DNA from 2 places in the Lactiplantibacillus sp. 30.2.29 genome. Region 2 is predicted to be linked to the other one. Evidence: predicted binding sites of a transcription regulator. Region 2 holds the regulator's gene; the other holds the start of a gene.
What was found. Region 2 encodes CtsR, which represses protease genes until heat stress. Its sites were predicted from a motif close to TTGGTCAAAAAAGGTCAAANA; they were not measured.

Region 1 (4,578 bases), on a different contig from region 2:
CATGATTTTTGCTCATCACCCGGTCATGTTCCGTCCCGCTAACAATCTGGATTATCAAGATCCACAAAAAGCGATGCACGCAGAACTTGCCGCACACCACATTCTCGTATATGCGGCGCACACCAACTTGGATTGTGCGGAAGGTGGCATGAACGATTGGCTGGCGGATGCCTTGCAACTGCAGGATGTGCAGGGACTAGTGCCCGGGTACCATGCGCGAGCAGTCAAAATGACGGTAACCGTTTCAACGGACAAGGTCGAAGCCGTGCAGGAGTATCTCACCGGTACTGCTGGCGCGACACTTGATCGTTATGCCTTGAATTCAGGTGAACAGTTCAGTGTTGACCTGTCAGAAGATGCGCTTTCGGCTGCAGTTGCCGGTGTTAATGCGTTAGCGGGTGATGCGTGGGATTATCAAGTCGTGTCCCTGCTATCAGGTGGTCACCAGTATTATATGGGGCGTGTCGGTGATTTACCGAAGCCGATGAGTGCGCGTGCGTTTGCCGAGGCCTGCAAACGGGTCTTTCACGTCGATGGCTTACGGTTAGTTTGCGCGGATGCGGACCAAATGATCAGTAGAGTGGCCGTCCTTGGTGGTGATGGCGGTAAGTTTTATCCGCAAGCGCTACAGGCCGGTGCGCAGGCTTATGTCACGGGTGATGTTTATTATCACACCGGTCATGACATGTTAGCGGCTGGTTTGACGGTCGTGGACCCAGGGCATCACATCGAAAGTATTTGCAAGTCACATCTGACCGAATTATTCCAGCAATGGCAACAGGAATCCGACTGGTCAGTGGAAGTGGTGGCCTCGCAGCTGAATACTGATCCATTTACGTTTATCTAAGTTCGTTCAATTGGTTTAAAAATAGAAAGGAAGTCATCATATGTCAAAATATCCAAACTTAATTTCAGATTTCTTAACCTTCGTTAAAATCAATAGTCGTTCCGATGAAGCATCCACGACGGTGCCATCATCACCGCGTGAAACCGCGTTCTTAAAACAATTGATGACCAAGCTGACCGACCTCGGCTTGAGCGATGTTGAACAGGACAAGCAAAGCGCTTATGTCTTCGCCACGATTCCCGCTAATACCGACAAACCTGTCAAGACATTAGGGTTTATTTCACACATCGATACGGCTGATTTCAACGCTGAAAACGTCAATCCACAAATCGTTGAGGACTATGACGGTGAATCAGTGATCAAGCTTGGCAACGGCGACTACGTGTTGGACCCCGCTGTTTTTCCTAACTTAAAAAACTACGCTGGCCACACGTTGATCACCACTGATGGTACGACTTTATTGGGTGCCGATGATAAGTCGGGGGTCGCTGAAATCATCAGTGCCGCTGAATACTTATTAGCCCATCCAGAGATCAAGCACGGCAAGATTCGGCTTGGTTTCGGCCCAGATGAAGAAATTGGGACAGGGGCCGACCATTTCAACGTGCCTGCATTTGGCGCGGACTATGCCTACACCGTGGATGGTGGCCCACTAGGTGAATTGGAATACGAAACGTTCAACGCGGCCCAGGCAACGGTCACGATTACTGGGGTCAATGTGCATCCCGGTGAAGCGAAGGATAAGATGGTCAATGCGCTTCAATTAGCCGTTGATTTCCAATCCGCACTGCCAGCCCACGATGTTCCTGAACATACGGAAGGGCGCGAAGGCTTCTTCTTCCTATTGAGTCTGGAAGGCACAGTCGATAGTGCTAAGATGACTTATATTATTCGGGACCATGACCGTGACAAATTCGAAGCACGCAAACGGCTCTTTACGGCGGTTGCTGATCGTTTGAACTTGGCTGACGGGGTCGCGCGGGTCAAGGTGGACATGAAGGACCAGTATTACAACATGCGTGAAGTGATCGAAAGGGACATGCGGGTTGTTGAGCTGGCCAAACAAGCGATGCTCAAATTAGATATCAAACCTGAGATTTACCCGGTCCGTGGTGGGACGGATGGTTCCAAGATTTCCTTCATGGGCTTGCCAACGCCGAACTTGTTTGCCGGTGGTGAGAACATGCACGGGCGTTTCGAGTACGTTTCAGAACAAGTGATGGAACGCGCCGTGGACGTTGTTTTACAAATTATTCAAGACAATTACGAGCAGGACTAATTTCTTGACCTTGTTTGACCTTTTCGGTTATACTTTAATAGTCAATAAAGGTCAAACAAACATTGGCAGCTATGACGGCTGCCTTTTTGCTACCGTTTTTGAGGAGGTCTTTGAATTATGAATCCAGAACAATTTACAGAAAGCTTACAACAAGCCTTACAAGAGGCGCAACATATCGCCCAAACCCGGCGGCACCAAGAGATTGGCGTGCCCCATTTATTTAAATTTTTGACGCAACCAGGTGAACTCGTTCGCCAAATCTTCAGTGAAGCTGGCGCCGATTTGGACCAGTTACAACAAGAATTGGACCGTGAATTAGATGATATCGCGGTCGTTAGTGGCGGCAACGTCCAGTATGGCAGCACCATGAGCAGTAGTTTGGCAACGCTGATGCAGACGGCTGATGCCAAACGCAAATCTTTAGGTGACGACTACCTGGCAACCGACACGTTGGCACTCGCCTTAATGGATCAAACGGGTGATCAGCTGACCAAATACTTGACCAGTCAAGGGATTACTGCGGGTCAAGTTAAGAATGCGGTCGACCGGATTCGCGGCGGTCAACGGGTGACGTCCCGCAACCAAGAAGACCAATATCAGGTCTTAGAAAAGTACGGGGTCGATTTGGTCAAACAAGCCCGGCAAGGTAACCAGGACCCCGTCATTGGCCGGGACGAAGAAATCTTGGACGTGATTCGAATCTTATCACGTAAGACCAAGAACAATCCGGTCTTAATTGGGGAACCAGGTGTTGGGAAGACGGCCATCGTTGAAGGGCTAGCCCAACGAATCGTTCGCGGTGACGTTCCCGAAAATTTGAAAGATAAAACGTTATTCTCACTAGATATGGGTTCCCTGATTGCCGGCGCCAAGTACCGTGGTGAATTTGAAGAGCGGTTGAAGGCGGTATTGAAGGAAATCAAGAAGAGTGATGGCCAGATCATTATGTTCATTGATGAAATTCATAATATCGTGGGCGCGGGCAAGACAGAAGGCAGTATGGACGCCGGTAACTTGCTCAAGCCAATGCTCGCACGGGGCGAACTCCATTTGATTGGGGCCACGACCTTAGATGAATATCGTCAGTACATGGAAAAGGATAAGGCACTCGAACGGCGGTTCCAAAAAGTGCTCGTTGCAGAACCAAGCGTCGACGATACCATCAGTATTTTACGGGGCTTGAAGGAACGCTTCGAAATTCACCATGGCGTTCGTATTCACGATAATGCCTTAGTTGCGGCGGCTAAGTTATCCGACCGCTACATTACTGACCGGTATTTGCCAGACAAAGCCTTGGACTTGGTCGATGAAGCATCCGCCGAAATTCGGGTCGAAATGAACTCGAATCCGACTGAACTGGACCAAGTTAACCGCCAATTGATGCGGCTAGAAGTCGAAGAAGCGGCGCTCAAAAAAGAGACCGATGACGCGTCTGTCAAACGGTTAGGTGATGTTCAAAAAGAACTGGCCAGCGCCAAAGAAAAACAACGCGCCTTATCAGAACGGTGGGACAGTGAAAAGAAGAGCCTGCAAGCATTGAGCGATAAGAAGTCCGCGCTTGATAAGGCTAAACATGAGCTGGAAACTGCCGAAAGTAATTATGATCTGGAAAAGGCGGCCAAACTGCAGCACGGTACGATTCCAGAATTAGAACAAGAATTAAAGGCGATGGAAGCCAATGACCATCATGAAGATTGGTTAGTTGAAGAATCGGTCACCCCTGACCAGATTGCCAACGTGGTTTCGCGGATGATTGGCATTCCGGTAGCCAAGTTAGTTGCTGGTGAACGGGAGAAGTTGCTGCATTTGGCAGACCACTTGCACGAACGGGTCGTCGGCCAAGACGCGGCCGTTGACGCGGTATCCGATGCCGTCTTGCGGTCACGGGCCGGCTTACAAGATCCCAATCGGCCACTCGGTTCATTTATGTTCCTCGGACCAACTGGGGTCGGGAAGACTGAATTAGCCAAGGCTTTGGCTGAGAACTTGTTCGATGCCGATGACCACATGGTTCGAATCGACATGAGTGAATATATGGAGAAAGAATCCGTTTCACGGCTCGTCGGGGCAGCCCCCGGTTATGTCGGCTACGAAGAAGGTGGCCAATTAACTGAAGCGGTTCGCCGCAATCCGTATTCAATCGTCTTATTCGACGAAATTGAAAAGGCCCACCCAGACGTCTTCAATATCTTACTGCAAGTGCTTGACGATGGCCGGTTGACGGATGGCCAGGGTCGGACAGTCGACTTTAAGAATACGATTCTGATCATGACTTCCAACTTGGGGTCCGAATTGTTGTTAGCGGGCGTCGACGACCAAGGTCATTTGTCAGACGAAACCCATTCACAAGTCATGCAGTTGGTTCAAAGTCGATTCAAGCCTGAATTCTTGAATCGAATCGATGATATTATCATGTTTACGCCGCTACAATTAGACGCAATCGAAGAAATCG
Region 2 (4,578 bases):
TCCCGATTACGGTTAAACCAACTAATCCAGTCATTTGACTGGATTTTTTTATGGCCACTTTTGACGTGTGGTGTACTGCTGTGTTGTGACTGGTGCTGAGGTGTGATCGCCCCATCATTTTGAAATGCCTTTTTCGAGTTGGCTCCGCCCAATGAATTGATGAGATTCACCAGTAGTGCGCCTTGCGTTAATTATTTGGCATTAAAGATGATTTAAACGTGCCTGTTGGTCGGTTTACTGTTCGTCTGCCGAGACGCGTTCTATTCCGACCTCCGGGGCCGGCTGACAACGCTGGAACAGGGCGGACATCGATTTGAACTCACGCAGAAACCCACTGCGCAATTTCAAATACGAGTCTTCTTCTAGCCCGGGAAATTCACCCGGACAAGAAGAATTTCGCCCTTGAGCATTGTCAGCCAGCCCCTACAGTCGGGAACCCGCTCGAATGGCAGATGAACGGCCACCTATCTAGGTACAATTGACCACTGAATATTAGGTTTCTGGTCCTTCAGGCAAGCTCTCAAACGGGATCAATGCTGAATTATGGCATCTAGTTACTGAAAAGATTACCTGAATGCGATTCACGAATCTCAATGTCAGCTAGTCTTGCGTTTAGTCGAATAAATTGTCTTCACTTATAATTCAAGACTTTGCTATCCCGGGTGATTAGAGGAAGTTTTGACAATCTCAGTGAAACCGCGTGTTCGAAGTCTTAAATCATGGGTCAGGATGCTTGGTTATTGTTAGAACCAGTCTGACAGTTTATTTCAACATTCCTGTATACTAAGGAACCAACAACTAATCTAACAAAAAAGTTGGGCCCGCCCACGTCCGCCTTTCGAATCATATCCAGGCTGGAAGGTGTTTCTGACAATGCTCAGTGGTGAAATTCCACTTAGCAAGCGTTCTTGGCTTGGTTAGTGGAAGACCAGTATTTAAGACGTGGTTTTTCGGCTTAAATCTGTGTCCACCACGTTCCAGTATTGTCAGAAATGCCTGTAAGCCGGTGTAGGACGCACACGATTCTGCAAATTTACGCCAACTCGTACTTGTTCCCAGCGGGTCTCAGCTGGCAGCTCCTGAATTTAGAGAATAGCACGTTTAAATCATAATTCATGACGAACAATCTATATATGAAGTATCTGTTCAAAATGACGTTAAGCGTGGCCGGTCGTAAATAAACAAGTGGCGTATTAGTCGAAATTCAGGCGGACAACCTGTAGTATAGAAACTCAAGCTGTTGGATAAACGACGAGTCCCAGACAAAGTTGACCAAATTCAGACGCCAACACTTGACATATTTTAAATAGGTAGTTGAATGAATATGAAGGCCTAACAAAGTTAACGAATCAGGGTCGAAAATCCGGTCCAATCAATTGAAAGCAAGTGCTTGGCGTGCTATGCTGTAACAACCGTTAAGCACATGCTGGGTCGCCAGTTGGGTGAAATTCTTTGCTTTTTTCCATTATCCTCGTATAATAAAAGTCAATATTAGTCAAAGATAATGAAAAGGGTGAAGCACATGCAAAGTCAAAATATCTCGGATATTATTGAAAAGTATTTAAAAAGTATTTTGGCGGACTCGGAGCATGTTGAAATTCGGCGTTCAGAAATTGCCGACCTTTTCAACGTGGTACCCTCACAGATTAATTATGTGATTAAAACGCGGTTTACGATCCAAAATGGTTACTTAGTTGAAAGTAAGCGTGGCGGTGGCGGTTATATTCGCATTGAAAAGGTTAATTTGGTCGATGATGCTGATGTGTTGGATGCCCTCATTCAAGTGATCGGCGATTCCATCACACAACGGGATGCCTACGCAGTTGTTCAGAGTCTGTATGAGGACGACGTTTTAAATCGTAGGGAAGCGCAGTTGATATTAGTGGCAATCGATCACGACACGTTAGGACTGACGGACCGAGACCTTGAAAATAGTCTCCGGGCTCGAATAATTATCGGGATTTTGAACCACTTGCGTTACGAAAGCTAAAGAAAGCGAGGAATCGCAATGGATAACTTATTTACACCTAGTGCCAAAAGTGTGCTAGTACTAGCACAGGAACAGGCCAAATATTTTAAGCATCAGGCAGTCGGTACGGAACATTTGTTATTAGCACTAGCCATCGAAAAGAACGGTATTGCTAATAAAGTCTTGCAACAGTACGCTGTGAGCGAAGATGACATCCGTGAAGAAATTGAACGGTTCACTGGCTACGGGACGTTGAGCAATATTGGCAAAGATACGTATTTGCCATATTCACCAAAGGCTAAGGAGATTTTATCCGTTGCTGGTGATGAGGCCAAACGGCTTGGCGCCAACAAGATTGGGACTGAACACTTCTTGTTAGCGATGCTCTCTGATGAAAGTATCCTCTCCTCGCGTATTTTGATGAATTTGAACTTAGATTTGAGTCAAACACGCAAAGTTGTTTTGCGTAAACTTGGTGTCAGTGATGCGATGAGTAAGCGTAAGGGCAGTGCGGCTAACCGTGGTGGTAAGAAGACGGAAGGCACACCGACCTTGGACTCCTTGGCGCGTGATTTGACGCAGCTGGCGAGTGAACAGGAAATGGATCCAGTTGTGGGCCGTTCCAAAGAAGTTAAGCGGGTCATTCAAATCTTGTCACGGCGGACGAAAAACAATCCAGTCTTGATTGGTGAACCCGGCGTTGGTAAGACGGCGATCGCTGAAGGGCTGGCACAAAAGATCGTTGCTGGCGACGTACCGAATGACATGGCTGACAAACGGCTGATGATGCTTGATATGGGCTCACTAGTTGCCGGAACCAAGTATCGTGGTGAATTTGAAGACCGCTTAAAGAAAGTGATCGACGAAATCTACAACGATGGGCATGTCATCTTATTCATCGATGAATTGCATACCTTGATTGGTGCCGGTGGTGCTGAAGGGGCCATTGATGCTTCTAACATTTTGAAGCCAGCATTAGCACGAGGCGAACTCCAAACCATTGGGGCGACGACCTTAAACGAATATCAAAAGTACATTGAATCCGATGCCGCACTTGAACGGCGGTTTGCCACGGTCATGGTCAATGAACCGACTGAAGATGAAGCGGTTGAGATTCTCGATGGCTTGCGGCCACGGTATGAAGAACATCATCACGTGACAATTACTGATGAAGCCGTCAATCAAGCGGTGAAGTTGTCCAGTCGCTACATCAGTGATCGGTTCTTACCAGATAAGGCGATTGATTTGATGGATGAAGCGGCGGCGAAAGTCCGCATCGACCAGATGGATCAACCGACTAAGTTGTCCAAGAACCAGGACAAGCTCGCGCAGTTACGTGAAGAAAAGGAAACGGCGATTGAAGCTCAGGACTTCGAACAAGCCGCGGATATTCGCAAGCAGGAAATGCAACTCAAGCAACGTTTGGATCGCATTGAAGCTGATGAAGAAGCACAAATCACTGAAGGCGACACACCGCACTATGACTTACAAGTGACCGGAGAAGATATTGCCCAAGTGGTTGCTGAATGGACGGGTGTCCCACTAACCCAATTGCAAAAATCCGAAAGCGAACGCTTAGTTAACTTGGAAAAGATTTTGCATGAACGGGTCGTCGGTCAACCAGAAGCCGTTTCTGCAGTAGCACGGGCCATTCGCCGGGCGCGGAGTGGATTGAAAGATCCAAGCCGGCCAATTGGTTCCTTCATGTTCCTTGGCCCGACTGGGGTTGGTAAGACCGAATTAGCGAAGGCCTTAGCTGCAGCCATGTTTGGGTCAGAGGACAACATGATTCGGATCGATATGTCTGAATACATGGAACGGTACTCGACCAGTCGTTTGATTGGGTCAGCACCCGGCTATGTCGGCTACGATGAAGGTGGTCAGTTAACTGAAAAGGTACGCCAGAAGCCATACTCAGTCGTGCTGTTTGATGAAGTTGAAAAGGCTCATCCAGACGTATTCAACATTCTGTTGCAAGTCTTGGATGATGGCTACTTGACTGATTCGAAAGGCCGCAAAGTCGACTTCCGAAACACGATTCTCATCATGACGTCGAACTTAGGGGCCACGACCTTGCGGGATGAAAAGTCCGTTGGGTTCGGTGCTACTGATAAGGCTAATGATTACAATGCAGTTGCGGCGACGATTCGTGCTACCTTGAAGCAGACGTTCCGGCCAGAATTCTTGAACCGGATCGATGAGACGATTGTCTTCCATTCATTGAATAAGGAAGAGTTACACGAAATCGTTAAGTTGATGTCACAAGAAATCGTGAACCGGGTTGCGCAACAGGGTATCAAGATCAAAATCACGCCAGCCGCCATTGATGTGGTTGCCAAGGCTGGGTTTGACCCTGAATACGGTGCACGGCCAATTCGCCGGGCATTGCAAACTGAGATTGAAGACCGGTTAAGTGAAGAATTATTAACGGGTGCGATCAAGGTCGATGACCAAGTCACGATTGGTGCCAGCAAAGGTGCCATCACCATTAATATTAAAAATCAACCGAAAACAGACGGTCGTTCGACGGTCTCATCAAAATAGGTGAATGATACAGTGGACGTTTGGAGCCGGGGTTGGCTTCAGGCGTCTTTTTTTGAGCGATGGAA

Region 1: clpB (ATP-dependent chaperone ClpB) is a predicted target of CtsR. The motif match lies at 2,164-2,184, and genes of this name have one in related genera.

Annotation. Positions count from the first base shown of each region.
Region 1 covers NZ_JAGYGU010000001.1:131,130-135,707, forward strand. The annotation lists gene KGF65_RS00570 (Nif3-like dinuclear metal center hexameric protein) at 1-847, shown strand, start outside; gene pepT (peptidase T) at 888-2,126, shown strand; gene clpB (ATP-dependent chaperone ClpB) at 2,244-4,578, shown strand, end outside.
Region 2 covers NZ_JAGYGU010000007.1:45,971-50,548, reverse strand. The annotation lists tRNA gene KGF65_RS05380 (tRNA-Pro) at 1-6, shown strand, start outside; gene KGF65_RS05375 (CtsR family transcriptional regulator) at 1,523-1,990, shown strand; gene KGF65_RS05370 (ATP-dependent Clp protease ATP-binding subunit) at 2,009-4,513, shown strand.